Regions from separate parts of the Lysinibacillus sp. genome, predicted to be linked through region 1. Evidence: predicted binding sites of a transcription regulator. Region 1 holds the regulator's gene; each other region holds the start of a gene.
What was found. Region 1 encodes LexA, which represses DNA repair genes until DNA is damaged. Its sites were predicted from a motif close to CGAACATATGTTCG; they were not measured.
Positions count from the first base shown of each region.

Region 2: a site for LexA is predicted at 6,056-6,069, ahead of ruvA (Holliday junction branch migration protein RuvA). Genes of this name have one in related genera too.
Region 3: a site for LexA is predicted at 1,863-1,876, ahead of RT445_RS17520 (YolD-like family protein). Genes of this name have one in related genera too.
Region 4: a site for LexA is predicted at 1,520-1,533, ahead of parE (DNA topoisomerase IV subunit B). Genes of this name have one in related genera too.

Region 1 is NZ_DAMDAY010000051.1:19,073-27,321, forward strand. Features, by position in the region: gene RT445_RS12260 (response regulator transcription factor) at 1-339, shown strand, start outside; gene RT445_RS12265 (hypothetical protein) at 531-887, shown strand; gene tkt (transketolase) at 912-2,906, opposite strand; gene RT445_RS12275 (DUF896 domain-containing protein) at 3,033-3,266, opposite strand; gene RT445_RS12280 (GNAT family N-acetyltransferase) at 3,452-3,982, shown strand; gene RT445_RS12285 (DJ-1/PfpI family protein) at 3,979-4,518, shown strand; gene RT445_RS12290 (helix-turn-helix transcriptional regulator) at 4,609-4,800, shown strand; gene def (peptide deformylase) at 4,793-5,365, shown strand; gene RT445_RS12300 (YneB family resolvase-like protein) at 5,406-6,071, opposite strand; gene yneA (cell division suppressor protein YneA) at 6,068-6,382, opposite strand; gene lexA (transcriptional repressor LexA) at 6,549-7,166, shown strand; gene RT445_RS12315 (gamma-glutamyl-gamma-aminobutyrate hydrolase family protein) at 7,276-7,998, opposite strand; partial or broken gene RT445_RS12320 (prepilin peptidase) at 8,031-8,249, opposite strand, start outside.
Region 2 is NZ_DAMDAY010000058.1:274-8,522, reverse strand. Features, by position in the region: gene RT445_RS13140 (DUF421 domain-containing protein) at 1-528, opposite strand, end outside; gene RT445_RS13135 (polysaccharide deacetylase family protein) at 685-1,515, shown strand; gene yajC (preprotein translocase subunit YajC) at 1,629-1,895, opposite strand; gene tgt (tRNA guanosine(34) transglycosylase Tgt) at 2,108-3,253, opposite strand; gene queA (tRNA preQ1(34) S-adenosylmethionine ribosyltransferase-isomerase QueA) at 3,311-4,351, opposite strand; gene ruvB (Holliday junction branch migration DNA helicase RuvB) at 4,370-5,374, opposite strand; gene ruvA (Holliday junction branch migration protein RuvA) at 5,393-6,013, opposite strand; gene RT445_RS13105 (aminoglycoside phosphotransferase family protein) at 6,126-6,959, opposite strand; gene RT445_RS13100 (LysM peptidoglycan-binding domain-containing protein) at 6,994-8,085, opposite strand; partial or broken gene RT445_RS13095 (HTH domain-containing protein) at 8,227-8,249, shown strand, end outside.
Region 3 is NZ_DAMDAY010000095.1:8,839-16,826, forward strand. Features, by position in the region: gene RT445_RS17505 (peptidoglycan recognition protein family protein) at 1-610, shown strand, start outside; gene RT445_RS17510 (hypothetical protein) at 679-1,068, opposite strand; gene RT445_RS17515 (hypothetical protein) at 1,202-1,672, opposite strand; gene RT445_RS17520 (YolD-like family protein) at 1,917-2,189, shown strand; gene RT445_RS17525 (YolD-like family protein) at 2,206-2,544, shown strand; gene RT445_RS17530 (YhjD family protein) at 2,537-2,887, shown strand; gene RT445_RS17535 (hypothetical protein) at 3,295-3,609, opposite strand; gene RT445_RS17540 (HIT family protein) at 3,747-4,238, opposite strand; gene RT445_RS17545 (hypothetical protein) at 4,726-5,118, opposite strand; gene RT445_RS17550 (ATP-dependent DNA ligase) at 5,468-5,749, shown strand; gene RT445_RS17555 (ATP-dependent DNA ligase) at 5,815-6,297, shown strand; gene RT445_RS17560 (acyl-CoA thioesterase) at 6,642-7,067, shown strand; gene RT445_RS17565 (DUF423 domain-containing protein) at 7,079-7,453, shown strand; partial or broken gene RT445_RS17570 (SPFH domain-containing protein) at 7,618-7,988, shown strand, end outside.
Region 4 is NZ_DAMDAY010000036.1:15,094-23,342, forward strand. Features, by position in the region: gene parE (DNA topoisomerase IV subunit B) at 1-1,499, opposite strand, end outside; gene plsY (glycerol-3-phosphate 1-O-acyltransferase PlsY) at 2,048-2,650, shown strand; gene RT445_RS09935 (HesB/YadR/YfhF family protein) at 2,670-2,960, shown strand; gene RT445_RS09940 (spore germination protein) at 3,174-4,715, shown strand; gene RT445_RS09945 (Ger(x)C family spore germination protein) at 4,745-5,944, shown strand; gene RT445_RS09950 (hypothetical protein) at 5,949-6,182, shown strand; partial or broken gene RT445_RS09955 (GerAB/ArcD/ProY family transporter) at 6,212-7,361, shown strand; gene metA (homoserine O-acetyltransferase MetA) at 7,402-8,249, opposite strand, start outside.

The DNA.
Region 1 (8,249 bases):
GTGAGTTATATTCTAAAAACATCAAATGCAAAACAAATTGCCGATGCTATCCGTAAAACAATAGGTGGCGAAACGGTATTAGAGCCAGAGGTAACATCCAAAATGATGCACCGTATGCGTCACGGTAATAATACGCCCCTTTACGAGCAACTTACTGACCGTGAAATGGAAGTATTATTGCTGATGGCACAGGGCAAAGCCAATCAGGAAATCGCCGACGAGCTATATATAGCCTTAAAAACGGTAAAGACGCATGTAAGCAATATTTTGGCTAAGCTAGAAGTGCAAGATCGCACACAAGCTGTTGTCTACGCCTTTCAAAATGGGCTCGCTAAATAGCCTCCTACATAAAAAGACTGCATGTTAGCATGCAGTTTTTTATACTTTTAGAGATACTTTGGTAGATCACTTACATGATGACGTGCACCAATTACATCATATACTACTCACTCTTCTTTTTACCCCACTCACAAATTGAACCTTTTTTTATTAGATACGTTAATATTTGTAAAAAGGGGGGCATTTCTTTTATGGATCATCGTTTTACCTATCATAACTTTGTCACAAACAATGTGTTTTCCTTACTTGATCCTATCTTTCTTGTGATTTTTCTGTTCTCTATTTTGCTACTCATTATGGTTTGCATCAAAAAAACACCCATTTGGTTATGTGCTATTTTTGCCAGCTTAACCGTCATCGTTTCTGGTCAGCTTCTTTGGTTTTCTGCCATTATCGTAGATGAATTAGGAATTGGTGGTAGTACAAAGGATTTTATCCTTTTCATGGGTATTATAGTCACTCAATTCTTGGCTTTATACATTACGGTACTAAAAAGCTATAAAAAAAGAAAAGAACCGCAACACTCATTAGAGAAAGAAGCTCACTGAGTGTTGCGGTATTCATTGTTTCTTTTATAATGCTTTTACTTTTGCTACGACATTTTCTACCGTGAAGCCGTATTTTTCCATTACTACTTCACCTGGTGCTGATGCGCCAAATTTATCGATAGCAAGCACATCACCTTCAAAGCCAGTATACTTATGCCAGCCGAATGATGCACCCATTTCAATCGCAAGACGTTTTGTCACAGCTTTTGGTAGAACAGATTCTTTGTAAGCTGCATCTTGTTTTTCAAAGCGATCCATAGATGGCATTGAAACAACAGCTACATCCATTCCTTCAGCTTTTAATGCTTTTTGTGCTTCAACAGCAAGTGAAACCTCTGAGCCTGTTGCGATTAAAATCGCATCTGCAACTTCTTTTGTAGCAGGAGACACTGTATAAGCACCTTTTGTCACACCTTCACGTACTGTTTCAATAGAAGCGTCAAGTACTGGTAAGTTTTGACGTGATAATACTAAAACTGTTGGTGTTCTTTCAGAAGCTACTGCAAGTTCCCAAGCGACTGCTGATTCGTTTGCATCTGCAGGACGAATAACAGATAGATTTGGCATTGCACGTAATGATGCAAGGTGTTCGATTGGTTCATGAGTTGGACCATCTTCCCCTACTGCAATTGAGTCATGTGTAAATACATATGTTACAGGAAGACCCATTAATGCAGATAGGCGCACTGCTGGACGAACGTAATCTGAGAACACGAAGAACGTACCACCAAATACATTTAAACCACCGTGAAGTGCCATACCGTTCATAGCAGCACCCATTGCAAATTCACGAACACCGAACCAGATGTTGCGACCTGCATAATCGTCTGCTGAGAAGTCACCAGCGCCCTTCATTGTTGTTTTATTAGAGCCGGCAAGGTCAGCTGAACCCCCAAAGAAAGATGGTGTTTTCTTTGCGATGGCATTGATCGCATCACCAGATGAAGAACGCGTTGCTACTGATTTACCTGCCTCATATACTGGTAATTCAGAAGCAAAATCCTCTGGTAATTCACCATTCATTGCTTTTTCAAATTGAGCTGCTAACTCTGGGAATTCTTCTTTATATGCTGCAAATTTAGCATTCCAAGCTTCCTCTGGTTGTGCTCCTTGCACTTCAGCAGCAGCAGTAAATGTATCATATACTTCTGCAGGAATCTTGAACGGTTCGTGAGCCCACTCATAGGCAGCTTTCGTTAAAACAACTTCATCTGTACCTAGTGGTGCACCGTGAGAATCTGCTTTACCAGATTTATTTGGAGAACCAAAACCAATAACCGTTTTTACTTCAATTAATGTTGGTTTGCCAGTTGATTTTTTCGCTTCTTCAATGGCAGCATTAATCGCATCAACATCTGTACCATCTGCTACTTTTAAGTAATTCCAACCATAAGATTCAAAACGTTTTTGCACGTTTTCTGAGAATGACTTTTCTAAGTCACCATCCAAAGAAATATCATTAGAATCGTAAAGCACGATTAATTTTTCAAGTTTTAAGTGGCCTGCTAATGAAATAGCTTCAGCAGCTACACCTTCCATTAAGTCACCATCACCACATAGTGCAAATGTGTAGTGGTCAACGATGTCATGACCTGGTTTATTGTAAGTAGCCGCTAAATGACGCTCAGCCATTGCCATACCAACAGTCATAGCAATCCCTTGACCAAGAGGACCAGTTGTTGCCTCTACACCTACTGTATGACCGTATTCAGGATGTCCTGGTGTTAATGAATCCCATTGGCGGAAATTTTGAATTTCTTCCATTGGTAAACCATAGCCTCCAAGATGAAGTAAGCTGTATAGAAGCATTGAACCATGACCAGCTGACAGTACAAAACGATCACGGTTATACCATTTTGGATTGGCTGGATTATGGCGTAATTGTTTTGTCCATAGCGTATAAGCCATTGGCGCTGCCCCCATCGGTAAACCTGGGTGACCAGAATTTGCTTTTTCAATAGCGTCGATTGACAAAGTTCGGATAGCATTAATTGCTAATAGATCCGCATGTTGAGTCATTATATTGTGACATCCTTTCTCGTCCTATATATTGTTCTTTTACAGTTTAGTCAACATTGCTGTAGAAAACAATGCTTTTGTTATACTATTTGGTTTTTCATACATACTTTATTGAATTGTGTCACATTAATTTAGAAATTTATTTTTTTTCGCTTGTCTAACCTTCTCTGGTGTGACATCATTACCTTCTACATCCACCACTTTTACATTTTCAATCGTATCGCGCATTGTTGCTCGGAACGTATCTAAGTACTCCTTACGAAGCGCTGTTCGCTCCTTTGCCTCTTCCTCTGTTAATTGTCCACTTTTTGCTTTGGCAGAAAGTTCATTAATTCGATTAATTTTTTCTTTTGATAACATTGTTACACACCTTTCAATACCTATCTTAAAGACTTCAGTATGCAAAGTATAGCATGGTTTCCCTTAAAATGCAGTTATACCAACCCTTAATAACACCTCTTTGCTATTATTCACATGACTTCCAGATGTTAGAGGTGTATAACTATAGTAAAAGGGAAAAATTGATAGATATTGGGGGAATGAACGTGAATATTACAACTCAACGATTACTTATCAGAAATTTTGAAGCAAAAGATTTTCCTGCTATTTATAGCTATTTGTCAGATAAAACGGTGATGCATTACATGCCTGAAGGCGTTTTCGATGAAGAACAGGTACGAAAATTTATAATAGAAAACAGTGATGTACAAGCCAAACATTTTGCCATTGTTTTAAGAGAGCAACAATTGGTGATCGGTCATATTGTTTTTCACCGATACTTTGGTGAACATACCTATGAAATCGGATGGGTTTTAAATCCTCTTTATCAGAACCATGGGTTTGCTTCTGAAGCGGCGCGTGCTGTTTTAGATTATGGCTTCACCGAAATGAAGCTTCATAGAATAATTGCAACATGTCAGCCCGAAAATATCGCTTCATATAGGGTCATGGAAAAGATAGGTATGCGACGTGAAGGTTTTTTTAAAAAATGTATACCGCATGGTGAAGATTGGTGGGATGAATTTTATTACGCCATTTTGCAGGAAGAGTGGACGAACAAAGGAGAGTGTGAATGAAGAAAACGGCTGTATTATTATACCCTCAATTTAGTGAATATGAATTAAGCGTGGCCTTGTCTATATTAATGCAAGGTGGCAAACCTATCATCACCCTAGGTTTAGACAATGAACCAATACGCGGGGAATCGGGTTTATGCTGTGTAGTGGATTCTCTAATAAGCGAGGCGAACTTAGCTGATATTGATAGTCTTGTATTGCCAGGATGCATGGACATATCTTGCCTACAACAAGAACAGGAAATATTCGATTTTATACGTGCAATCCACGATAAAGAAGGCATTATCGCAAGTATCTCTAGCTCCCCCTATTTATTAGCAAAGGCTGGAATTTTAGCAAACAAACAATACACGGTTGGTTTGCCTTTAGATGGAATAAGACAGTTAGGGATTTTTGATCTACGACATTATTCTGACGAACTCTTTGTGCAAGACGGCCATATCATTACAGCACGTGGTAGAGCCTTTATTCAATTCGGTATTAATTTAGGGAAAGCGCTAAATCTAAATTTTAATGCCAACTGGTATGAAAAATAAAACACTCCACATGTCTAATCCCTTGGACATTTCTTGTAGATTTTCGCTATAATAATGTCTAATACTTCGGACAAAAATGGAGGGGTAAATCTGAAGAATATTATCAAAGTTTTGAGAAAAAGATTAGGAATAACACAAGCTGCTCTTGCTAAGGAATGCGGGGTTGTCAGACAAACAATCAATTGTATTGAAAATGATAAGTACGATCCGACGCTTGAATTAGCTTTTAAAATTGCTAAAGTCCTCAATAGTCGTATTGATGAGGTGTTTATCTATGAATAGATTTCATCCTAATTATATGATTACTATGAAAGATTTCGTAAAAGAGGACTCCGTATTATTACGAAAACAAACACAAGAAGTGACAATCCCTGTGACAAAAGAAGACCAATATACATTATTATCAATGCTGCAATATTTAAAAAATAGCCAAGATCCAAATCTAGCAAAAAAATATAAGCTTCGACCTGGAAGTGGACTATCAGCTAACCAAATTGGCGTAGATAAACGAATGTTTGCTATATTTTTTGATGACTATGAAATGATGTTGATCAACCCTAAAATAATCAGTCATTCAGTAAATATGATTTATTTACCAGAGGGAGAAGGGTGTTTATCTGTTAATCGACCAGTCCATGGTTTTGTGCCAAGATATGAACGTATTAAGGTTAAAGGTTATAACATTAATGGACAAGAAATCATCGTGCAGTTACAGGGCTATGGTGCAATTGTTGTCCAACATGAAATCGACCATCTAAACGGCATTATGTTTTATGACCGAATTAATAAAGAACACCCTTTTAAACTACCTACTAACGTAAGCATAGAAAGCTTATCTTCCTATTAATAGCGAAGTACAGAAGATAAAAAAAGATTAGCAGGCTATATCATTTTCCTGCTAATCTTTCTTGATGTTCTTGAAATCTGCGATGGACAGTCGCTTTACTAACTTCAAAACCTAACCCTCTAAGCGTTATAGAAATTTCTTCAAAGGTAAATCCACGTTTACGCAGCTTGACAATTTCATCTACAGGTAGTTCCTTACGCTCCTGACCATGCGGGTTACCTCGATTCGATAAATTGTTTTCAGGACGGTAGCCATTCTCTACAGCACGGCGCATACCTCTACGTATTTTAGCATTATGTATTCTACGCTGGTATTCCTCTACTATCGCTAAAATCTCAAGCAGCATCGTGTCCATTTCGTTTAGTTGCACCGGTCCTGCATCACGCATAGAGAAAACATCTGTTGCTGATTTTTGTAACAAATGCAACACAGCCATCCTTGCATTTCCACGTCCTAAACGTGTTTCATCTTGTACAAAAAGCGCGTTAATCCCCTTTTCTTTAATGAAATCAAGCATTTCAAGTAAGCCCTCACGTTCTACATCGTAGCCGCTGTGCTTATCCTTAAAAACGCCCTTCACCTCATAACCTTGCTCTTTTGCATAGCGCAGTAACTCTTCTTGTTGTCGCTCTAAAGACGAGCTTTGTGTTTCCTTTTCAGTACTTACACGGCAATAGACAACAGCCGACAGTTGATTATTGATCATTGTTCGTTTCTCGCAATTTCAATGGTATTGATGGGATCGGCCTGATTACTCACTACAGGAATGACTAGAGATTTTCCTGCCACAATTTTAATATCCGCTAGCTCATTTTCTGTTTTCACAAGCTTAATCCAATCTTCAGTACTCATTTTACCACGGTATTGCTCTGCTAACGACCATAAGCTATCCCCGTGTTCGATTTGAATTTCAGCGTAACTAACGTGTCCTGGATCAGTAATGTAAAGATATCCTGCAAATAGTAGACAAACTCCCATCAAGATTGAAATATGTGTGTTTTTCTTTAACCATGTCATGTTCAAAACCCCTTTTGTAGAATGTTTGTTCGGAATGTATGTTCTCATAATAAAGCGAACAAACGTTTTTGTCAAACACTTTTCGAACCTATGTTTGCATACGTGTTCGCATTCTGTTATACTATCAAATAAGAAGAATGATATTAGAAAAAAGAGGTGAGCACTCATGAAAAAAGTTTCAAAAAGACAAGAGGATATTTTAGCTTTTATTAAAGAAGAGGTACGAGCTAAGGGCTATCCACCATCAGTACGAGAAATCGGGGAAGCAGTTGGACTTGCTTCAAGTTCCACTGTTCATGGTCATCTAGCTCGATTAGAACAAAAAGGCTTTATTCGTCGAGATCCAACAAAGCCACGTGCGATTGAAATTCTAGAGCCTGAAGAATCCATTCAAAAGCAACAAGTAATTCATGTTCCACTTGTTGGTAAGGTTACAGCCGGTTCTCCTATTACAGCTATTGAAAACATTGAAGAGTATTTCCCGCTACCAGATACGTATGGCACAAGTGAAGATCAATTGTTCATGCTTGAAATTATGGGGGAATCAATGATTGAAGCAGGAATTTTAGATGGGGACTTAGTCATTGTGAAGCAAAAGGCAACAGCCAATAACGGTGATATTGTTGTAGCTATGACAGCTGAGGATGAAGCCACTGTAAAACGTTTTTTCAAAGAAAAAAACCATTTCCGTTTACAGCCTGAAAATTCATCCATGGAGCCAATTATTGTCGATCAAGTTTCTATTTTAGGACAAGTTGTTGGTCTCTACCGTCGTGTGCATTAATTACGAAAATAGGTATCGAGGATTATATGTTCCTTATGAGCATGTATCCTCTTTTTTACGCAAAAAAAGAATCCACATACTAGCATTGGATTCTTTACTCTATGCCCTTCTAAGCTTCTTTTTTGAACTTTAAGCTAGCCTCTACAAATGCTGAAAATAATTTTATAGCGTTCTCTTCTCCTGCTATGGCCATTTCCTCAGGATGCCACTGAACTGCCAAGCAAAATGGTAAATCTTCATGAACTACCGCTTCGATAATACCATCGCTTGATTTCGCTGCTACTTTTAATTTCTCTGCTAGAACATTCACAGCCTGATGATGAAATGAATTTACAGCAACTTTCTCTTGTTCTAAAATAGTTGCTAATAAATTATCTGCAATAATCTGTACATAATGAGTAGCTACAGCTCGACCTGATTGCTGTGCATGTTTAAGCAACTTCGTACTAAAATGGTCACTATCAATGTCCTGATATAAAGTACCACCTAATGCGACATTTAAAATTTGGATTCCACGACAAATACCGAAAATAGGCATTTTTCGTATAAAAGCAGCTTCAATTAAAGCTAGTTCAACTGTATCCCTCGCTGGATGAATTTTCCCTAGCTTTGGTGATGGCTCTGCTCCGAATAGAAATGGATGCACATCATAGCCACCCGATAACAATAAACCATCTGTAAGAGCTAAAATTTGAGCCGCATCCTCCTCAACACCTAAAGGAATAATAAGCGGAATTCCTCCCGCCTCAATAATACTTTGACTGTAAGCAGCATTTAAATGAACGGATAAATCATCCTCCACAAAGGCTGTAATGCCAATAACCGGTTTCACTTGCTTCCCTCCATATTCTTGAAGATTGACAATTACCAAAAACCTAAATACCAATTGATTAATGAATCACCATAAAAATAAACAATGATCGCTGCTAAGGCGATAGACGGACCAAAGGGGAAGGGTGTTTTTCTTCCTTGCTTACGCTTGAACAAAATGATAACCCCCACAATCATACCGATAACTGCCGCCAGAAATAGTGTTAACAGTGTATTGATTGTGCCAAGAACGAGTCCAATTAAAAAGAATAA
Region 2 (8,249 bases), on a different contig from region 1:
AACATCTTTATGCATAGTGAATAAATGTCTTTCCTGAATATCACCGTCAATTATCAGTGGATACACGAATGATTTTTCATCTTTTTTGTAGACCGAAAGATTGCCTGAAGGCTCTAAATACGCAAATGCAACATCTGTCACAGAGGCAATTCCATTTTCTCGTAATTGCTGACATAAATCATCTAAATTATAGCGGTGTTTTCGCATTTCACTCTCTAAAATAACACCGTCCTTTATTAATAAAGCTGGATCACCATCGACTAAGTCACGAATTCTCTTGAACTTTAACGATAAAAAGGCACTTAATATTTGAATAAAAAGCAAGATGATAATAGGTAGAATGGCATTAAAAAGAGGATTTTTATAATCATCTAGCGCAAAAGCAGCCACCTCTGCAATTAAAACAAAGACAACCAAATCAATGACTGATAATTCTCCTACTTCTCGTTTGCCCATTAATCGAAAAACAATGATGATAAACACATATAAAAAACAAGTTCTAAAAATAATATGGAAATACTCTTCCATAGAAACACCCCCATACTATCAAGGTGACCTTACTCATTGTTTTTTATACAGGTTTATAGTCCGATGTCACTGAAAAAAGTGATTTGCAACGAATAGTCCTTAAAAGAAGGTAAACAATATAAAGAGCCAAATACTTAAAACAAACAAGGTGAGAACATGACAAGGAAAATAATTGTTGTCGTTTTTGTTTATATAGTTCTGTTCACTTATCCTTTTCCCATCCATGGATACCAAGAACAGAAAATACCCGTTCTTATGTACCACCATTTAGCGGAGAATATAAACAACAATACAGTTATTTCACCCAATAATTTTGAAAATCAAATAAAAGCACTTAAAGCAGAGGGTTATCATGCTATTTCAGTGCAAGAATTGTACGATTACTTCAATAATCACATAAAACTACCTGAAAAGCCTATATTGATTACATTCGATGATGGCTATCTCAGCAATTACGAAAAAGCCTATCCTATTTTGAAAAAGTATGACATGCATGCAGAAATCTTTGTGATTGCAAGCCGGATTGTTCATACAAAGAATGACTACCCAAAGGAAATTGCCAAGATGAATTGGGATCAATTAAATGAAATGCAAGATTATATAACCATTCAAAGCCATACATGGGACTCTCATTATAAATTAACTTCAAAAAATGGAAGAGTATATGGGGCAATTTACGGTCCAAGCTATATAAATGGACAACTAGAAAGTCAGCAACAATTCGAAGAAAGAGTTCGTCATGATTTACTTTACTCAAGACAAATAATTAAAGAAAAATTAGGCTATGAGCCTATCGCTATTAGCTATCCGTACGGTAATCAATCTCCAGCTACCATTCAAATAGTAAAGGAGGCTGGTTTTAAAATGGGCTTTGTGATTCAAAATAAAAGTGTCAGAATGGGAGATGATTTATTTACGCTAAGTAGAATAACTGTAAATGGACATGATACAGGTCCTGAGTTAATTCATAAATTAACTACGCAATGAAATAATACGAAGAAAGCAGGAAGGTTCGGCGTCCCTTCTGCTTTCCAATTATAAGAAAAGGCTTACAACATAGCTATTGCCTATTGTAAGCCTTTTTCTTTAATTACTTATTGTCATTGATTTTCATTGACAACTCGTCCAATTGCCTGACGGTCAAATTTCACACGTACATTGTCAGCAATTTTTAATGTCACTGCAGTGTCCTCAATTGCATCGATGACACCATGTAGACCACCAATTGTAATGACTTTATCTCCACGTTGCAAACTATTTTGCATATTTTGAGTTTGCTGCTGTCTTTTTTTAGCTGGACGGATTAAGATAAACCACATTGCAACGAACATTAATAATATTGGTGCTAATCCTATTAATTGATCCATACTACATCTTGCCCCCTTTCTAAATCTCACTTTTTTAGTATAGACTATTCCACCTGCAAAAAGCGATGGACATGCCCAAAAATTTTCTCAATTACTAATATTTTTTCTATGATTGACAATATTTTGCTAGAAATATTCACTTTTTACAAAGTTTTGAATAACTTTTCCTAACTATAGCTCTTAGTTGACGTTATTACGCCAAAGCGAATTACTTAAAAGTTTTTCGCATTTGGGCCATTAAAGCCATATTTTTCAAAGAATTCCTCACGGAAATCACCAAGACGGTCTTGACGAATTGCCTCACGTACTTGTTCCATCAATTTTAATAGGAAATGTAAATTATGATAAGTTGTTAAACGAATTCCAAACGTTTCTTCTGTGCGAATAAGGTGGCGAATGTAGGCACGAGAATAATTTTTACATGTATAGCAATCACAGTTTGGATCTATTGGGCCAAAGTCACGTGCATATTTGGCATTTTTCACTACTAGACGTCCCTCAGAGGTCATTAGTGTACCATTACGTGCAATACGTGTTGGCAGTACACAGTCAAACATATCAATTCCACGAATAGCTCCATCAATTAAAGAGTCTGGTGAGCCAACCCCCATTAAATAACGTGGTTTATTTTCAGGCATCATTGGTGTTGTGAATTCTAAAACTCTGTTCATCACATCTTTCGGCTCACCAACAGATAAACCACCAATTGCGTAACCTGGGAAGTCTAATTCTACTAAGGCTTCTGCCGAACGGCGGCGTAAATCCTCGTACTCCCCGCCTTGAATGATACCAAATAAACCTTGGTCTTCTGGACGCTTATGTGCTTCTTTACAGCGTTTTGCCCAACGAGTTGTACGATCGACTGATTGCAACATGTATTCATGTGTTGCAGGATATGGTGGACATTCATCGAAAGCCATCATAATGTCAGAGCCTAAATCATTTTGAATTTCCATTGCTTTTTCTGGACTTAAAAATAATTTATCTCCATTTAGATGGTTACGGAAATGAACGCCTTCCTCTTCAATTTTACGGAATTGGCTTAGTGAGAACACTTGGAAACCACCTGAATCCGTTAGAATTGGACGATCCCAGTTCATAAATTTATGAAGTCCCCCTGCTTCCTTGACAATATCATTACCTGGTCGTAGCCATAAATGGTACGTATTGGACAAAATGATCCCTGCATTCATTTCTTTTAATTCTTCTGGGGACATTGTTTTAACTGTTGCTTGTGTCCCTACAGGCATAAATGCTGGTGTTTCAAAGGAGCCATGTGGTGTATGCACGATACCAAGACGAGCTCCTGTTTGTTTACAAGTATGAAGTAATTCATATCGAATTGCTGGTTGTGTCATAAAATAAAAAATCCTCTCTTATCTGAAGTAAAAACAGTACTTCGATTTAATCCCCGATTATTTTTTCGGACGTATAAACATCGCATCCCCAAAACTGAAGAAGCGATATTTTTCCTCTACAGCTTGTTGATAGGCGCTTAAAATGGTTTCGCGTGTGGCTAGTGTACTAACAAGCATGACAAGCGTTGATTTTGGTAAATGGAAATTGGTAATTAACCCATCTACCACCGTGAAGTTGTAGCCCGGATAAATGAAAATTGATGTCCAACCCTGTTCAGCCCGCACTTCGCCATCGTATTTAGAGCCAATCGTTTCTAATGTTCGTGTAGAGGTTGTCCCAACAGCTATTACCTTACCACCGTTACGCTTTACACGATTAATTGTGTCTGCTGCTTGTTCGGTAACACTATAAAATTCAGCATGCATTTCATGGTTTTCAATTGAATCTACACTCACTGGACGGAAAGTACCAAGTCCTACATGTAATGTGATAAAGACTACTTCTACACCTTTAGCTTTCACTTGCTCTAATAATTGCTCTGTCCAATGCAGTCCTGCTGTAGGCGCTGCAGCTGAGCCACGTTCTTTGGCATAAACTGTTTGGTAACGATCCTTGTCCCCTAGTTTTTCACGAATATATGGAGGCAACGGCATCTCACCAAGCTGTTCTAATATTTCATAAAAGATTCCATCGTAATGAAATTCAAATGTACGTCCGCCATGTTCAAGCTCACCCGTACAAGTCGCTGACAATAAACCATCTCCAAATGTGATAGTTGTCCCTACCTTTACACGCTTCGCTGGTTTTACAAGTGTTTCCCACTCATCTGTACCAGCTAATTGCTTCAATAGCAATACTTCTATATGTGCACCTGTTTCTTCTTTGACGCCCATTAAGCGAGCAGGTAAGACTCTTGTATCATTTAATACAAGACAGTCTCCTGCATGTAGCTCATCTAAAATATGAGCAAAATGGTGGTGCTCTACTTTATTGGAACCAGGTGTTACGACCATTAATCGACTTGCTGTACGATCGGCTAATGGTGTTTGGGCAATGAGCTCCTCTGGTAATTCAAAATCAAAATCTTCTACACGCATGAAAAAAACTTCCTTCTATTATGTTTGTTGGGGATATTCATATCCAAAATGTTCGTAAGCTAAATGTGTGGCTACTCTTCCACGTGGTGTACGCTGAATTAGGCCAATTTGCATCAAATAGGGCTCATATACATCCTCTATCGTAACCCTTTCCTCACCAATTGATGCAGCAAGTGTATCTAAGCCCACTGGACCTCCTCGGAAGCGCTCAATCATGTTCGTGACAAGTTTATGATCAATATGATCAAGACCCCTAGGATCGACTTGTAACAGTTCTAGCGCTTGCTGTGCAAGTCCCTCTGTTATCATACCATCTCCAAGCACTTGTGCATAATCTCGCACTCGTTTCAATAGACGATTGGCTATTCGGGGGGTTCCACGTGAACGCCTCGCCATTTCCATTGCCGCTACTTGCTCAATTTCCACTTCAAATAAATGAGCACTGCGCACTACAATTTCTGCAAGAGAACGATCATCGTAATATTCTAATCGTAGTAAAACTCCAAAACGGTCTCTTAGAGGGGCAGATAAGGCGCCAGCTCTTGTTGTAGCACCTACAAGGGTAAAGGGAGGTAAATCAAGTCGAACTGAACGTGCTTCTGGACCTTTCCCAACCACAATATCTAAACAGAAGTCCTCCATTGCTGGATATAACACTTCTTCAATGGCACGGGGGAGTCGATGAATTTCATCAATAAATAAAACGTCCCCAGGCTCTAGTGAACTTAAAATAGCTGCTAAATCTCCTGGACGCTCAATCGCTGGTCCACTTGTCATACGGACATTGACATTCATCTCATTCGCGATAACAGCTGCTAATGTCGTTTTCCCGAGTCCTGGAGGCCCATATAACAGCACATGATCTAAACTTTCTTGGCGAAGCTTTGCTGCTTCAATGAATATTTGTAAATTTTCCTTTACTTTATGCTGCCCGATATACTGTGCTAGTCTTTGTGGGCGTAAAGATAATTCAAATTGCTCATCATAGCTTCCTGCCTCACTTGCCATCATACGTTCAGACATGTACCTTCCCTCCTTTTCTTATTTTAATTTTAACAGTAGTTGCAGTGCTTGTTTCATAAAGGCATCTGTCGTCTCAAGCTTGTCATTATCCTCAAGCTGTGGTCGAATTTTTTCGAGCTCCTTTTCAGAATAACCAAGTGCCATTAAGGCAAGTATGGCTTCTTCTAGTTCATGTTTATAAGGATTGACACCAAATAACGGTAGCTCATCTTCTGTACTAGGTAACTCTATTGTATCTAATAGAGAGCCTAGCTTACCTTTTAAATCTAGTATCATTTGACGAGCTGTTTTCTTCCCTACTCCAGGGAACTTTACTAAAAACGCCTCGTCTTCCAGTTCAATCGCACTAATAACCTGTTGCGGGTTGCCTGTAGCTAGAATAGCTAGAGCCCCCTTTGGTCCTATACCAGATACTAAAATTAGCTTTCTAAACAGTTCTCGTTGATCTAGATTAGGGAAACCATATAAAACCTGTGCATCTTCTCGAACATGCAAATGAACGTATATCTGTTGTTCAAGAGCAGATGCTCGAAACGCAAACGGGTTAGGGGTATTAAGTTGCCAGCCAATACCCTGTTGTTCAAGTACAATATATTCTGGTGTAATACGAGTAATTTGTCCTTTTAAATAATCATACATCCATAATCCCTCACAATCATCGTCTTCGATTATAGCATATAGCGAACGAATGCTCGACAAAAAGTAGTATGAAAAGCGTTGCTCTCAGACAAAAATGACCGCCAAATGACGGTCATTTCTTGACAAATCTATCAATATCGTACCACAGTTTTGGCCAATAGGTGAGGGCTCGTTTTGTAAATGGCACTAAATAATCTAAAAATACTAGCTGTTGCTCTAATGGTAAATCCACTGCAAAAAGCCATTCACGTAATAATTCATTCGGATATTTCAAACGATGGAGCTTTCTTTTATCCAATCGCTTCAGCTCCGGTAATTCAGCAAAAACCTTTGCAAGGTCATAATCAACAGCTGGTAATACCCGATGCAACCATAAAATATATTCATCATCCGCTTCTCCAAGATGTGCTAAATCAAAATCAATTAAACGCAATTGTCCATCAGAGCACCATAAAAAATTATGATGGACAACATCCCCATGTAAGAGTGTGATGTCTTTTTCTGGTACATCCTCTAGCGCAATCAATTGTAGCGATTTATCGCTGTAGTGCAAAATTTGATCTATTTCTTCTTTTGTTAGAAATGCTCGAAACTCATTTCTTCTACTTTTAAAACGCATATGACGCATTTGCCACTTTAAAAGTTGTGAGTAGGTATGCAAGCCCGGCACTCGCTGCCAAGCAATTTTTTTATGTGTATCATGTAAAGCAATTAATAATTTAAGAGATTCCTTACGATCCTTTTTATGTGCAAAGTTAGCGCCATGACTTCCCTCTTGCCAGACTTGCACAATTAATTGCTCATCATCACTTTGGACTATTGGTAAAATGAGAGAAGGCTCCAATCTTCCTAACTGGCGATGAATAGCTCTCACCTTCTCCGCAATTTCCACTTGCTTTGCTCGTTTAACAAAATAATTATTCGATTGATACTTATATTTCCAAATATTTGGCTTTACCTCTTCAACTATATACGCTTTTTCACCATCGATAAGGCGTCATCCCGCCTGGGAAATAGTGCGGTGACATCCATGGTCCTGCTCCTGATGGGCACGGCGGTTGACATTGGCAAGGATCCATTTGCCAATTAGGCATCATCATTGGTTGGTTATGACAACCACAGTCTGGCATTGGCATTGGTTTTGTACCACAGCCACAAGATTGACCCATATTCATGTCAGGCATTGGCATTGGCATCGGCATTGGTTGGCTACCACAACCACAAGATTGGCCCATATTCATATCAGGCATCCCCATATTCATATTAGGCATCATATCAAATTGTGGTTTCATTTGCTCATTATGAGTAGGGAAAAACGGTGACGTAGATTCTAAAAAGTCTTCCATCCCCCCAACCTTATGATCTGGCATATCATAGGACATCGGTGGCTGTGGCATCGCATAATGCTCTACCTGTGGCTGCATCTGCATTGGCCACCACATTTGATGATGATAAATCGGCTGGTGACAACTTGAGCAATGTGGTACAACAGGCATTTGTGGCATGATATGCATTGGTGGCTGTGGTGCTGGTTGTGGCACGGGCATTGGCTTTGGTTTTGCTACTGGTGGCGGTGTAGGTGCTGGCGGCGGTGGTGGCTGTATTTGTACGGGTGGTGGAGTAACAGTTTGTTCTACTTGTGGCATTACCACTTGTTGGTGCCAATTCATTTCCACAGGCTGCGGTACCCACATCGGTTGTTGGGGCATCTGCATTGGCATTGGCATTGGTATTGGTATTGGAATCATTTGTGGTTCTGGCATTGGCATAGGAGCTGGTGGTGGTGGTACAATCGGCGGTGGCGGTGGCATCGGTCGTTGTACCTCCTTTTTAGGGCTTTCCTTTGTCGGTGTCTCCTTATGCACTTGTGTTTCCTTTTTCGGCATTTCTTTATGTGAATCTCTATGCGGCTCTTTGTTTATTTTTTCAGGCAATATAATCTCCATGCCTGGAACAATATAGTCTGGGTTGGCAAGATGGACATTGAGCCGCTTCAAATCTTCAAACGAAATGCCGTACTCTTTCGCAATCTTCCACAATGTGTCTCCCTTTTGAACAATATGAATACGCAATTTTTTCCTCCCTTCCTCTCTACGTATCATATGTTCAATGTTTCATTTGGATACAAAAATTTCAGCAAGTAAGAAATGCTTCATGGTACACTTAATCATAAGGAATGCGGATTCCTTTACTATGAGCAGAGGTGAACTCTTATGAAAAAAATGTTAGGCGAAGA
Region 3 (7,988 bases), on a different contig from region 1:
TGCTACTGCAGCAAAGGAAATTGAATACATGATTAATAACAATAATCAGGTGTCTTACCATGTTGCTGTGGATGATAAAGAGGTTATTCAAGCAATTCCTTTTAACCGTAATGCTTGGCATTGTGGTGATGGTGGAGGTAGCACCGACCCTAATGCACAAAAAAAGGGCAATCGTATTTCTATTGGAGTAGAGATTTGCTACAGCAAAAGTGGTGGTGTTCGCTATGGAGTGGCAGAGGAAAACGCAGTTCAATACATTTCTAAGCTATTAAAGCAATTTGGTTGGGGCATTGAGCGAGTTAAGAAGCATCAGGATTGGAACGGTAAATATTGTCCACATCGTATTTTAGCAGAAAATCGATGGGATAGTTTCTTGAAACGAATTGAAGAAGCAATGAAGCCGATGGAAATAGGAAAACCAACAGAAAAGGATGATGACACAATGAAATTCACTAGTACAACCGCAAAAGCTGCAGTACGGGATTACATTCAACAAACAGTCGATAAAAAGGTGATTGATAAATTATGGCTTGAGAAATTCGAAAATGGCACAATGACAAATGGCGATTTTGAAGGACTAAAAATCATCATTGCACAGCGTAGTAATTAAAATGTAATGACCAAGATAGCTTAAATGCCGTCTTGGTCTATATTTATTTTTATTCTTCTTCATTATTTTCAATTATCTGATCCGCCTGTAAAAGATAAGGAATCTGGATCCCTGATATACATTGCAATAAAAACACCATCTTTTTTATATTTAACTGCATGGTATGCAATTCCATCTATTTCTCCATCTCCTTCCTTTTCAATTTTCCACCCATTCTTCCTTATAATAAGTTTATAATCGATTGGTATTTTTCTACCAGAAACACTATCCCATGTTATTATATATGAACTTAATGTACCGACTTTGCTTTTAGATATTATCTCCACATCTTTTGGTACTGGAAAACCATATAAGAATTCTTCTTTTTCATATCTTGAGTCTATAATATTGGTATATATATAAAATGTTCCTACAGCTACTACTAAAGCAAGTGCAATGACTATTGCTATTTTTTTCACTTAAATCCCTCCTCAAATTTTATTATTACAACTATTTTCCTTTTTTAAGAGTCTTATTAAATGTATGTATACATAAATTACAATAAGGCCCAGGTGCTCAATTAATTTTGAGCCTGGGCTTTTTTTGTTTTACTTATTGAGCTTTTTTATCAAAGAATAAATTTAAATCTGTTTTGTCAGTATCTTCAGCTAAAGCTGCGTGTATATATTGGTTTAATTCCTTTATTTTTGCTTTTTCAAAAAATGGCACACTTATGTAATATGGTGTTCCTGATTTCTCTATGTTTAATATCGTTTGAATGCCACTACCAGCAATTCCGACACCAATAATTAGCCAAATTAAACCACCGAAAAAACTTTCGCCTATAGATGAAAGTCCAAGTAAAGCTAGAAATAATCCAATAATTATTGCTTTAAGATTATATTTTGAAGATAACATTGATCCAGAAATATTCTTCAGAGGTATACTTTGTTCATCTTTACCTGCTGGAATAAATCCTAGAATTGTGTTTGATAAATTGGTTTTTACAAATCTGTTATCAACTTCTACGGCTCCTTTCACCCAAAAAAATAATAGACTGGTTGAAAAACTTATTTTCTTCATGTGATAATTTCCCCTTTTATATATTATTTGTGTGGCTAAATATGACTATACCAAATTACCCAAAACATGTCAGTAAAAATTTTTATGAAAAATAGACCAATGTGATTAGTTATTTTATTAACTAAGTAAACCCAGGACTCATTTTATTTTGGTTTAATATTCATTCCACAAATTGATACTTGTCAAAATACAAACATATGTTCTATGGTGTATACAAACGAATGTTCTGTAAGGAGAGGTTAAAATGGCAAAAACAAAAACACCTACAAAGAAAAAGGAACCTAAGCACCCAGATCGTGATGAATTCGACTTAGAGGAAATCGCAAATGCGTTAACTGAAGCTATGGAAGAAAAACAAACCAAAGTCTTTAGTATCTATAAACATGATGAAACTCTAGAAGGTACAGTCACAAAAATGGATGTAAACACAAAACTAATCCATATTAAAGATAAGTACTACAACATTCATAAAGTACATTTCTTAGATATTTTAAGTATTTTTGATACTGAATATTAGTGGAGAGTGATTTGTGATGCTACATGATCGTGGGAATATGAAATGGACATCAATGATGCTACCAGAGCATTTGGTGGAGATTAAGAAGTGGAAAAAGGAACAGTATTTTGATAAAAAGCGTGAGTTGACTGAATGGGAGCTTGAAGAGATTGAGCAAACTATCCAGCGTGCTTTTAAGATGCGAAAACTAATCAAATTAACACTGTGGGACCATAACAAGCTACATGATGAAATAGGAAAAATAACAGGAACAGATTTGTGTAGGAAAGAACTACTTTTAGATGCTGATTTATCAATAAAGCGTATTAATTTTGATCAGATACAAAAAGCATCATTGGTAGATACAGATGATTAAGCCTGATGAACGTAGAAATGTACATGAATTTATCCTATTGGATATGGCAGTAAAGTCTTTACAGAATGACTACGATACACTAGGGAATCTGAAAATGGCTAAGGTCTATATTCAAATAGTTGATGACCTATTAAAAGTTATAAGGCCTGATTATTACAACAAAAAGCGCATGTTAGCGAAACAAAAAATAGAGGTAGTCAAGTGGATTCACATTGACCAATATTTTAGCGATGTTGTGGTGAAAAATCCTGGAGAAGATGTAGTACTTCGATACGCAAAACAAGCTCTAAAAACCCAAGTTGAAAATCTAATTTTTAACTATTTTAAAGGAGATAAGTCATAATACAAAACAAAACTTTCAATAAAGCTTAACCCCGTCTAAGTGAGGACGGGGTTTACACAAAAATAACAACAAATTCTTTTAACATTTAAGTTATATTCAACAATCGCGCCCGATTGTGGAAGAAATACTCTACAAAATAGTTTTTTTATCCTCATTGTCCTATTTTAAAACTGTCTCGGCTGGGGTAAATGCTTCCCATTGATTATATTTCGTTGTTATTGATGAAATAAACCAATACTCTTTAAATGGTTCTAAATTCTTCTCCACGAGTATAATCTTCTCCCCACCACCAAAGTCTCCATATGATGCCCATAAATCGTATTTAACGATGTACTGTATTTTTGATTCGCTGAGCTTTTCTACTTTAGTAAAACGAAAGTTACTAACCGAAGGGTTTGACTGACCTGTTATCCAGTGAGTTTGCTCGAATTTACTCTTGATTGCTTTCGAAGCGCAGGGGACAACATCGCATATTGAACAGCACCACTTCGATTATTTACACCTGATATCCACAATTCAACAGCTTCTTTTGGTTCGGTTACCATCAAACCAGTCATAAAAGACATTAACTGGCTTTCTAAAGGAGTGAGTTGTTTGCCTTCAGTATTCTTTTCCTCAAAGGAAGGAGGAGTATTGTTCGATTTTGCATTTACTGTTCCATAATACAAACCATAAATTAATATACTAAATAGAACCAAATGAAAAGGTTTACTTTTATTCACTTCCATCACCTTAAATTATATTTAGGTTTAGTATATCCAGTTCAATTACAACATTACCCATTCAAGTAAATGGCCCTTTTCATGGAAAAGCACAATTCTTGCTGCAGAATTGCGCCCGATTTCGGTATAAAAAAATTTCACCTATTGTTGATATTGCAATAGTTTTCACTTATCCATGAACGCAACTTATCTGCATAGAAAGGGCGTTCATCTGGTTCAGTGTAATAACCTTTGGTTAGGTATAGGTTATCGTTTTCATACCTTGGATAGACATGGAGATGATAATGCCACACATCTTGATTTCCAGCAGGTTCATTATGTTGTCGAGTAGAAACTCCATCACAACCATATGTATTTTTCATGGCAAACGCTGTCAATTGAGCAGCACGATGAATTTCAGCAGCTACTTCTGCTGGAAGCTCATATATATTCTCGAAGTGTTCGTTAGGAACAACGATAACATGCCCCATGTTATTAGGCCACCACTTGCTTGCGATAAACGCTGTTACATATTTATTCTGATAAATAATGTCTCTTTGTTTAGTTCCCTTATTTGGTTTTTCTTTACCTGATACTACCCGACAAAATGGGCATTCGTACGCTTCTGGTTTATGTGAATATAATTCCATATCTCGTTAGCACTCTCCTTAGTTTTGAAAACTCTGTTCCTTTTACTATCCTTTAAAACTTATAATAATCATCTCAAATATCCATTATTTCTACAATTAGTTATTCAGCAATATAGCTCTTAAACTGAATAAGACACATTTCTTATAAAAGAAGGTACTGCACCCGATTGTGGAAGATCATTTCATCTAAAATCCCAGTAATTGAAGTTGAGGATTGAGAACAATTTTACAACGTCTCTATATACAGGTTTTTATTCAGAACACACAACGTTTTCTACAAAAAGTTTTACTGGGGCTATCTTTATAAACCTTTGCATAAAAAGCTATATAAATGCTTATAGAAAAAGCCAAGAAACGTTAATTTCACAACATTCGCGGCCTTTTAATGTGTTTCCAAATCTTACGTTTGGGAACGTTTATTAAATTTATTTTGTATGCATAATAAATCCTTGTTTTACTATTGATTATGATAGCTGCTGCATTATTATTAAGAGTTTGAACTTAATGTAATAATTTCAGACTCAGCACCTTCAATTATAAGGTTTATTTTAGAAGAAGAAGGTGTTTTAGTTTCTTGTTCAACGGCATCTCCACTAAAATAATTCCCCTTATCATCTAACCTTATGTTACCTATGCCCCAACCTAAAAAATCGGGACTTTCTACAAAGAAATTATTTTCTTGGAGTTCATCTAGTTTTTCTCCCTTATACTGAACCCTTATACTTTGCCTCTCATTTCCCCAAAAATCATATGAAGTAATTAATTCTCCACTCCATTTATCTCCCTCTCCTTTAAAGACGGTACCACTTTTATCATTATTACAAGATGCTAACAATAACGAGAAACTCATAAATAAAGTCCCAATTAATATCTTTTTCAAATCAAAAACCACCTTTACTAATTTACCCAATATATATAAGTTCTACCAATAATAAATAAATCCTTCTACAACTATTCTGCGACGTTAGTTGAATAAAAAAGGCCCCAAAGCGTGTTTGGTAATCTTTCATAAAAGAATGTTATTCAATAATATGGCCCGTTTGTTGAATAAACACCATTTAAATTAAAAAGTCAAGGAAGAGTAGTAATATAGAGGCCATCGTGAAAATTTTAGATAAAGATAATTATCTCCCAGTGAACCAATCTAAATGATTACCACCAGTACCTTGATTTACATGTATTTTTGTCTTGTTTACCGTGAGATAATGGTATATGAGAGGGAATAGGTAATGTTATTTACTCCAATTAAACCAATGTTACTTCATATGGGTAATAATGATGAAATTAATGACAATCCGGAATGGATTTACGATATAAAATGGGATGGTTGGCGCATCCTTTTGCATAAAGAAGGAGATAGGCTTGAAGCTTTTACTCGACATGGTAACAATGTGACAGCTAAGTTTCCTGAACTTCAAATTCAGTCACATAAAGCAATCATTGATTGTGAGGGAGTAGTGTTAAGAAATGGTGTATCTGTGTTTGATGACTTCGCTTTCGGGGTCGACTAACAAACACAAACAAGATCGAACAGGCTACTTTATCGCATTCGGGAACTTTCATTACTTTTGATGTACTGGCAACTGATAAGACTCTTACAAATAAACTGTTAGTGGAACGCAAAGAAATCCTTTCATCAATGATTGAACCATCAAATAGTTTACTTGTCACACCATCAATTGTGGGCAACGGTAGCAGTATCTTTCAATTAACAAAGGATAGAGGTATGGAAGGTATCGTTGGAAAGCGAAGTAATTCCACATACAAAACAAATCACCGTTCACATGAATGGTTAAAATATAAACATTTCAAAATTGCGGATGTTGTGATTTTTGGGTACAAAGAGAATCCTTTTACGATGTTGGTGGGCAAACGATTAAATAACGGTAAGTATAAGCCACTCGCAAATGTAGAATTTGGATTCAAGCCAGAGGAAAAAACTGCATTCAGAGAAATAGCTAAACAAATCGTTACCAAAGTAGAACAAGATATGATGTGGTTGGAACCTAGACTGTGCTGCAAAGTACAGTATTTAGAGAAAATACATCAGGTTCTTTAAGATTGTATCGTTTAAAGGTTTCGATTTCGATAAAGTTCCAGAAGCTATAAACTAAAACCAGGTGCTCGAATGAGTACCTGGTGTTTTTTAGGGTTGTTTTGTAACTGCTCGTGCACGTTTATTTAATTATTCATAAAGTGGTACCCCACGGTACCCCAGATAGTACCCCACTTAAAAGTGTTTATATGAGTTTATATGGATTTAAAATTCATATTAGAAAAATTAATATTTATTTTAAATATCAAGAATAGCATCCCTCTATTTTTCTACGTTCCAATTTCCTTAGAGCAAAAACCCCACCAAATCAACACTTTTACGCTATAATGTAGGACGAGGTGAAGAAAATGTTTGTGAGTGAGAAACAGATTGAAATACGGTATGCAGAGACCGACCAAATGGGTGTGGTGTACCATGCAAACTACATCATTTGGATGGAGATTGGACGCACACAGCTTGTAAGTGATGCGGGCTTTGAGTATGCCGCTTTAGAAAAAGATGGCTATGTATCACCAGTAATGGATTTATCTATTTCGTATAAGGCAGCGATGCATTATGGACAGGTGGCAACTGTGCGCACTTGGGTGGAAAAGCATGACCGTTTACGTACAACCTATGGCTATGAAATTTTACATGAGGATGGCACGGTAGCAGCCACTGCTCAATCCGTACATATTCTAGCGCATAAGGATACATTGCGTCCGGTATCATTAAGTAAAATTGATCCTGCTTGGGATGCCAAATATAAAGAAATTGCTGTTGAGGCAAAATAGGAGAGCAACGAATGGAAATGTTTTTAGCGTTAGGCGCGATTTTAGCGTGTCTAGGTGTTGTTTTAGGTGCTTTTGGTGCACATGCACTGAAGGATAAATTTGCATCACCTCATTATGCTGCCATTTGGGAAACGGCTGTGCAATATCATATGTACCATGCTTTAGGGATTATTGGGCTAGGGATTCTATCTAATGAGTCTCTTTTAGGAAGTACTAGCCTGCTTTCTTGGGCTGGATATCTTATGTTTACAGGGATTATTTTCTTCTCTGGTAGCTTATATGTGCTAGCAGTGACAGGTGTGAAAAAACTTGGTGCGATTACACCTATTGGTGGGATGTTATTTATCGTAGCTTGGGTGCTTGTTGCGGTAGCAGCATTGGCTTAAAAGACGTAATGAAACGGGATAGTTCTTTATGATTCATATCATAGGAGCTTCTCGTTTTTTTACTCTTTCATACGATAAATGAAACAATTTGTCCGATAATGCGTATTACATAGTGTTTGTAGATGATAAAATAAGTTAAATATCAAGTTGAAGGTGGGAATTATATGGGTTTATTAAAAGCTGGGGTTGGCGCATTAACAGGTGTTTTAGAGGATCAATGGCGTGAATATTTTTATTGTGAGGCATTATCCGCAGATATCCTTGTAACAAAAGGAATGAAGCGTAATTCGAAACGTGGATCAAATAAAGGGAATGACAATATTATAAGCAATGGTTCGATTATTGCTATCAATGAAGGGCAGTGTATGATGATTGTAGAGCAGGGGAAAGTTGTAGAATTTTCTTCAGAAGCAGGGGAATATGTCTATGACACATCAACAGAACCTTCGATTATGTATGGCACAGACTTATCACAGGGAATAATGGAAACGTTCAAGCAGATAGGTAAGCGTTTCACATTTGGAGGAGAGCCTGC
Region 4 (8,249 bases), on a different contig from region 1:
ACTACTTTATTATAAGCGGAATCTTCTACAGCAAAGTCTGTACCAACACCTGCGCCAATCGCATGGATAATCGTTGAGATTTCTTCATTTTTCATAATATCCTGTAGCTTGGCTTTTTCCGTGTTAATGACTTTCCCGCGCAGTGGCAGAATCGCTTGGAATGTACGGTCGCGCCCTTGTTTCGCAGAGCCCCCAGCAGAATCACCTTCGACTAAGTATAATTCATTTTTTGCGGCATTCCGAGACTGTGCAGGCGTTAGTTTACCAGACAGAATGGTACTACCTTTTTTGTTTTTCTTGCCGTTTCGTGCATCTTCACGCGCTTTACGAGCAGCTTCACGTACTTGCTGCGCACGAATGGCTTTACGCACAAGAGAAGCTGATAACTCCGCATTTTCCTCTAGTACATACAAAATTTGCTCAGACACTACACTATCTACTGCAGAACGAGCCTCACTTGTCCCAAGCTTGCCCTTTGTTTGTCCTTCAAATTGCAATAAATGCTCTGGAATACGAACAGAGACGATGGCCGCTAAGCCTTCACGAATATCAGTCCCCTCAAGGTTTTTATCCTTATCCTTTAACAAGCCAATTTTTCGTGCATATTCATTAAATACACGCGTTAATGCTGCTTTCGCACCTGTTTCATGTGTTCCACCGTCACGTGTACGAACATTATTAACAAAGGATAAAATCGTTTCCGAATAACCATCATTATATTGGAAGGCGAACTCTACCTCGATTTCATCCTGGATACCTTCTACATACTTCACCGGATGAAGGACGTCTTTTTCCTCATTCAAATACGCAACGAAAGCTTCAATGCCATTCTCATAAAAGAACACATCACTTTTGCCTTCCTCGCGCTCATCAATTAATTCAATTTTTAACCCTTTTAGTAAAAAGGCTGACTCACGTAAACGCTCTGCTAACGTATCATAATTGAATTTTGTGACAGAGAAAATACTGTCATCCGGTAGGAAATGAACAAGAGTACCTGTTTGCTTTGTTTGTCCTATTTCTTCTAGCGTTGTAACAGGATGTCCACCGTTCTCAAAACGCTGACGATATTTTTTACCGTCACGATGAATGGTAACCTCTAAAAACGTTGAGAGTGCATTGACTACAGAAGAACCTACACCATGTAAGCCACCACTTGTTTTATAGCCCCCTTGTCCAAATTTACCGCCTGCATGCAGCACAGTAAAAATAATTTCAGGGGTTGGTTTGCCCATTTTATGCATACCTGTTGGCATACCACGGCCAAAGTCTCGCACGCTGATACTCTGATCCTGATGAATCTTGACAATAATATGAGATCCAAAGCCAGCCAGTGCTTCATCTACCGCATTATCTACGATTTCATACACAAGGTGATGAAGTCCACGGCCATCCGTCGAACCGATATACATGCCGGGTCGTTTGCGTACCGCTTCTAATCCTTCTAATACTTGTATAGCGTCATCATTATAGACGCTAGGTGACTGTTTATTCGTCAAAAAAATTCCCCTCCAAAAAACAAACACATGTTCTATTTATGTTCTCATCCTAATAATAATAGCATTTCCTGTCAATAGCTAGCGACAGGTCCAATAAAATTTTAAAAATTGCTCACAGTTTTGATTCTTTTTATAGTAAACATCTTCAACAGTTGCTTAAATTTGGAATTTAAGCAAGACAGACTGCTACTACTATCCATTATCGTTTGACGCATAGTAGCCTATTTAGTTTCACTTCCATTTGTTTGGCTTCCCATCTCGAGCGATGAAAGTGCTACGATGTATCTCGCGATTAACTGGATAAAGTTAGACTTCTATTCTACCAAAGGAATGAACGATTGACAAAATTGCCTTTATGCCTATATTTTTAAAAAGGCTTTTTTCCACAACTGATCCTCTCATGTCTAAAAGACTACCCTATGGTAATTGAATTCAAGACCCATAATGAAATCTCCTTCATAACATTGTAGATTAGCAAGAAAAAGTGTAAAATACTTGTTACAAACTATTAGTACCAAGTATTGACTATGAATGAAAGGAGTCCAGCTATGATCAATGGACTTATTATTTTATGTGCTTATCTAATTGGCTCTATACCTTCTGGATTATGGATAGGCAAAATTTTTTATAACACAGATATTCGTGAACACGGGAGCGGTAATCTAGGTGCAACCAATACCTTCCGCACGTTAGGAAAAAAAGCGGGTATCGTGGTGACCGTGATGGATGTTTTAAAAGGAACTGCCGCAGTGTTACTCGTGACACTTCCTATTTTCTCTGACAGTATGCTCCATCCTTTACTACTCGGCCTAGTTGCCGTAATCGGCCATATGTTTCCGATTTTCGCCAACTTCCGTGGTGGGAAGGCAGTGGCAACCTCTGCGGGTGTTTTATTAGGCTATTCATGGCCACTGTTTGTCCTATTATTTATTGCCTTTATTGTGACATTAAAAATTACTAAAATCGTTAGTTTAACATCTATGATAGCCGCTTTAGTAGCACTTATTTATGCAATCGTTTATTATTTTGTTACAGGTGACTTTGCATTAGGCATTTTGGTAGCCTTTTTATTCACTTTTATTATTTATCGTCACCGTGCCAATATTTCACGGATTAAAAACGGCACCGAGCCAAAGGTAAAATGGCTGTAGGAAGAGAGGAGCATTCGAAATGAACATTGCATTAACAGATGAAGCCCTACAATGGTTCAAGCAGGAAATGGAAGTAGAATCAGGTGATACCATTCGCTTTTATGCACGCTATGGTGGTTCTAGTCCTTTTCACGAAGGCTTTTCACTTGGCATGACTCGTGAAGAACCGATCGCTATAGGTGTTCAAACAGAAATTGATGGTGTAACCTATTACATTGAAGAGAAAGACCTCTGGTTCTTTAACGATCACAATCTACATGTTGACGTTGATGCAAGTAAAGATGAATTACAATATGATTATCGTACATAAAGCAGTGTTTCCTTTCAGCATATGAAAGGAAACATTGTTTTTTATTTCGCTTCATGGTCCAAGGTTGTTACGTTGAAGTAATCTTTAGCGGTACCCGAAGCTGAGAAGACATCCAGTAGAAATCCATGGCAGATTTTCATGCCTTCTTCGTTTATCTGGTAAAAAATTTGTCCACTCTAATGGTAATGAACGTCCATTTGAGGAGGAAAACACATGTCCACGTCTAACAATATTGATACCTCCCCATCCCATACTATGAACGATTTGTTATACACGTCCCTTGCTAAAAATTTAAAAATCATTCAGAACTCACTCGGTCATAGCAATGACATCATTATACGAAAAATTACTATTGGTGAAACTGAACCTCATCACCTAGCCATTATATCGATTGATGGTTTATCAGATAAAACAACCATTTCCGATTCTGTTATTGATAAACTGATGGCTAACATTGAGGAAGAACAAGATATTGAAATTACAACCATTAATGAATATGTCCGAAATTCCTATTTAACAGTTGGTGATGTAAAAAATATTGAGCACTTTAAAACGCTCTACCAAGCTATTCTCAATGGTGAAACGGTTATATTATTAGATGGCTTTGCTGAAGGGATAGTGACCAGCACAAGAAGTGCGAAAGATCGAGCAGTAACAGAACCATCGACGGAATCGGTTATACGAGGACCTAGGGAATCCTTTACGGAAACACTTCGTACCAATACAGCCCTAATCCGTCGTAAAATAAAAAGTCCAAACCTCTGGATTAAATCACGTATTATCGGTGATGTCACACAAACAGATGTAGCAGTCATGTATATTAATGGCATCGCGAACGACAAAATTGTCGCAGAGGTATTAGCTCGTTTAGACCGCATCAATATTGATGGCATATTGGAAAGTGGTTATATTGAGGATTTCATTCAGGATTCTAAAAATACCATGTTTCCAACTATCTACAACTCCGAACGTCCCGATGTCATTGCTGGTGAATTATTAGATGGGAAAGTAGCGATTTTAGTAGATGGAACACCCTTTGTCTTAGTGGTGCCAGCGTTATTTACATCTTTTTTACAGTCAGCAGAAGATTATTATCAGCATTGGATGATAAGCTCCCTGATCCGCATATTGCGCTTTTTTGGTATTAGTCTAGCATTAGTAGCACCATCACTGTATGTAGCCATTACAACCTTTCACCAAGAAATGCTGCCAACACCAATGTTAATCAGTATTGCATCGCAAAGGGAGGGCGTCCCCTTCCCAGCTGTAGTAGAGGCACTCATAATGGAGATTGCCTTTGAGGTTTTGAGGGAAGCTGGACTTCGTATGCCAAGAACAATCGGTCCTGCTGTGTCGATTGTAGGTACCTTAGTTATTGGTCAAGCAGCGGTTGAAGCAGGCATTGTTTCTGCTGTAATGGTCATCATTGTCGCCTTAACAGCCATTTGTAGTTTCCTCTTCCCTGCTTATGGCCTATCGAATACTATTCGTGTGCTACGGTTTCCATTAATGATTTGTGCTGCGATGTTTGGTTTATTTGGTGTAATGTTTGGCATTATGTTGATTATTCTACATTTATGTAGTATTCGATCATTTGGTGTACCTTATTTAAGCCCTTTTGCACCGTTAGTCCTGAAGGATCAAAAAGATGCCTTTCTATTATTCCCACGTAGAAAGTTACTAACACGACCTCGTTTAGTTAACCAGAAAAACATTGTCAGAGGCCATCAATATAAAGATGTAAAAAAGAGGTAATCACTACTGAATAAATGAGGAAATTAAATATGGCGAAAATAAAAGTGATCGGCTTACTTTGCATCCTCACTTTATTATTAAGTGGTTGCTGGAGTAAGCGTGAATTAAATGAATTAGCCATTGTCGTTGCACTTGGAATAGATAAAATAGACGATGCATATGAGGTCACTGTGCAGATTGTCGATCCTAGTGAAGTGTCGATGAAACAAGCCTCCACACAACGCTCCCCTGTTATTAGCTATCATGCGAGGGGTGAGACTATCTTTGAGGCTATTCGCAAAATGACAACACTTGCAGCACGGAAACCCTATTTTGCTCATCTGCAAGTAGTCGTCTTAGGAGAAGAGCTCGCAAAAGAAGGAATCAGTGAATCACTTGATTTAATTTCGAGGGATCATGAATTTCGAAAAGATTTCGATGTCATTATGTCTTATGAGGCTGCAGCAAAGGATGTGTTAAATGTACTAACACCCATCGAAAAGGTGCCTGCTAATAAAATGTTAAATTCACTTGAGGTTTCTGAAAAGGCTTGGGGCTCCACAATCGCTATTAATATAGATGAATTAGTTAACACATTAAGTAGTAAGGATAAAGGAGCATTAATTTCTGCGATTGAAATTCACGGCGATAAAAAATTAGGCGTCGATCAAGCCAATGTTCAGCGCGTCAAAACACCCGTTTTATTACAATACGCAGGTCTAGCTGTCTTTAAAAAGGATAAATTCATCGGATTACTGACAGAGGAAGAAAGTAAAAGTGTTAGTTTTCTCAGTGACAAAATTAAAAGTACCATTGAAATCATCGCTTGTCCGAAGAAAGGTACTTTATCTACAGAAATCACACATTCCAAAACAAAAGTAAAAGGCTCCTTTCAACATGGAGAGCCAGCAATCGATGTTCAAATTGAAGTGGAGCAGAACGTGGGAGAAGTAGAATGTGATATCGACCTTTCAAAACCTAAATCTATTGATTATGTGAATCAAAAAACAGCTCAAGGTATCAAAGGGCGAATCGAAGAAGCATTAGAGAAAATACAACAAAAATATGAAGTTGATGTTCTAGGATTTGGTGATACACTCCATCGGGCAGATGCAAAACAGTGGAAACAAATCAAAAATGATTGGCCAACTATCTTTCCAGAATTGCCGATTCATGTTCATGTGAAGGTGAAAACGCAAGGCTTAGGTACAATGCAAAACTCATTACTAAACAAACCAAAGGAGGAGTAACGAAGTGGTTCTAGCCGTTGCGATCTTGATCATCTCGGTCATCGTAGGCATTATTTTTATTCCAAAACTAAAAAAACAACAGGATACAAAGGGCATTGTTGTGTTCTCCATTTTGTTACTTATTGGTACGGCTTTAAATATGGCAATTGCCCTTAAAATCCATATTCCGAGCCCATTAGATTTAATAACATTTATATTTACACCGATTAGAGATTATATTTTGTCATTAAGCAAATAGAGAGAATGACTAAAAAAGGAAGGGATTCGATGGAAAAGGAAATCATTAGCTCAAGACAGTTTACAATTATTACCCTCCTTTATTCAATCGGTACAGCTATTTTAATTATTCCCGCTAGCATCACAAGTGCCGCTAAGCAAGATTCGTGGATTGCTGCCAGCATTGGGGTCATCCTCAGTTTACTGGTTATTAAATTATTTATGACGCTAGCCAACCAAACACCTTCTCTTAATTTTATTGAGGCAAACGAAAAAATACTCGGACCCTTTTTGGGGAAATTCACAGCCATTTGTTTCCTGATTCTAACCTTTCTTTCCGCTGGAGAATTACTCTATTTTATCGGGATATTCATGAAAACAGAAGTGATGCCGGAAACACCGACCATGGCGATTGCCTTGCTGTTTATTATTATCATTATGTATGCTGCCTATTTAGGCATTGAAACTTTTGCGCGGTCTGCAGAAATCCTCTTTCCGTTATTTGTCTTTATTTTTATTTTTTTTTGTTGTCTGTATTACCCCTCAGATTACGTTTGAAAATATTCAACCTGTACTCGAGGCAACAAAATCATCAATGTTTTATAGTATTATTCGTTTTATGAGTATTTTTTCCTTTCCATTAATTGTGTTATTAATGCTTTACCCTGCTGCGGTTAATGTACAGCAATCCGCGCAGAAAGGGTTTTATATTGGGACCATCTTAGGTGGATTTGTTTTAGTGACATTGATTGTGCTATCAATTCTTGTACTAGGTCCTGAAAATACGGCTTCTAGAACCTTTCCAAGCTATGCCTTAGCACAAAGAATATCGATAGGGAATTTTTTGCAGCGGATTGAGATTATAATGGCCTTTATGTGGATCTCATCCATTTATATTCGAACTTTTATGTATTTCTATACGACCGTTGTCGGCCTTGCCCAGATTTTAAAAATCAAGGATCATCGGCCTCTCATTATACCGATGGGGCTAATTGTTATTGGGCTTTCTCAAATAGTTCACCCAAACATTGTCCATTCGAACAAATATAATAATGAAATTTGGCCAATCTTTTCTTTTTTCATCACCATTCTATTACCGATCCTTTTACTAATTGTGGCGATTATTCGCAATCGCAAAGCGAAAGCTGAAACGAGCGAAATGCCCAAAGCAGAAACAAGCAATGACAATCAAAAAGTCTAATTTCTTTTAAATTAGCAAGAAATTAGACTTTTTATTTGAATCAAATATGATACTCAATTTCGTCAACAAAATCCCATTCATATGGTGTTTCTTGGTATACATAATAGTTCAACCAGTTCGAGAATAATAAATGGGTGTGGGCACGCCATGTATTAATAGGCTCTTTAGTTGGATCATCGTTTGGAAAGTAGTTTACGGGAACGGCGATATCAAGGCCCTTAGCCACATCACGACTGTATTCATCGGCTAGTGTTGTGGCATCATATTCCAGGTGACCTGTAATCATAATGTTTTTATTATCTTTTGATTGTACGATAAATACCCCTGCATCCTCCGAATAAGATAATAAGCGTAAATCTGGATGATTGCGTACATCGTCAATTGACACAGACGTATGGCGAGAATGAGGAGCGGTAAATAAATCACTAAAGCCCCGCACTAAATCTACCGTTAAATCGGTAATGACATGGGAATAGACACCAGAACATTTAGCTGAAAGCTCTACCTTTCCAATTCCATAGTGGTGATACAAAGCAGCCTGTGCTCCCCAACAAATATGTAATACGGATGTCACATTCTCTTTGGACCAATCCATAATTTCTGAAATTTCTTGCCAATAGTTGACCTCTTCAAAAGCCAATTTTTCTACTGGCGCCCCTGTAATAATCATGCCATCATAGCGTCGATGACGAATTTGGTTGAATGTCGTATAAAATAGCTGTAAATGAGATTTACTAACATTTTTTGATTCATGTGTGGCAGTGTTTAAAAACGTAATATTGACCTGTAACGGTGTATTCCCTAATAACCGTAATAATTGGAGTTCTGTTTTTTCTTTTTCCGGCATTAAATTTAAAATTAATATATTTAACGGACGAATTTGCTGTG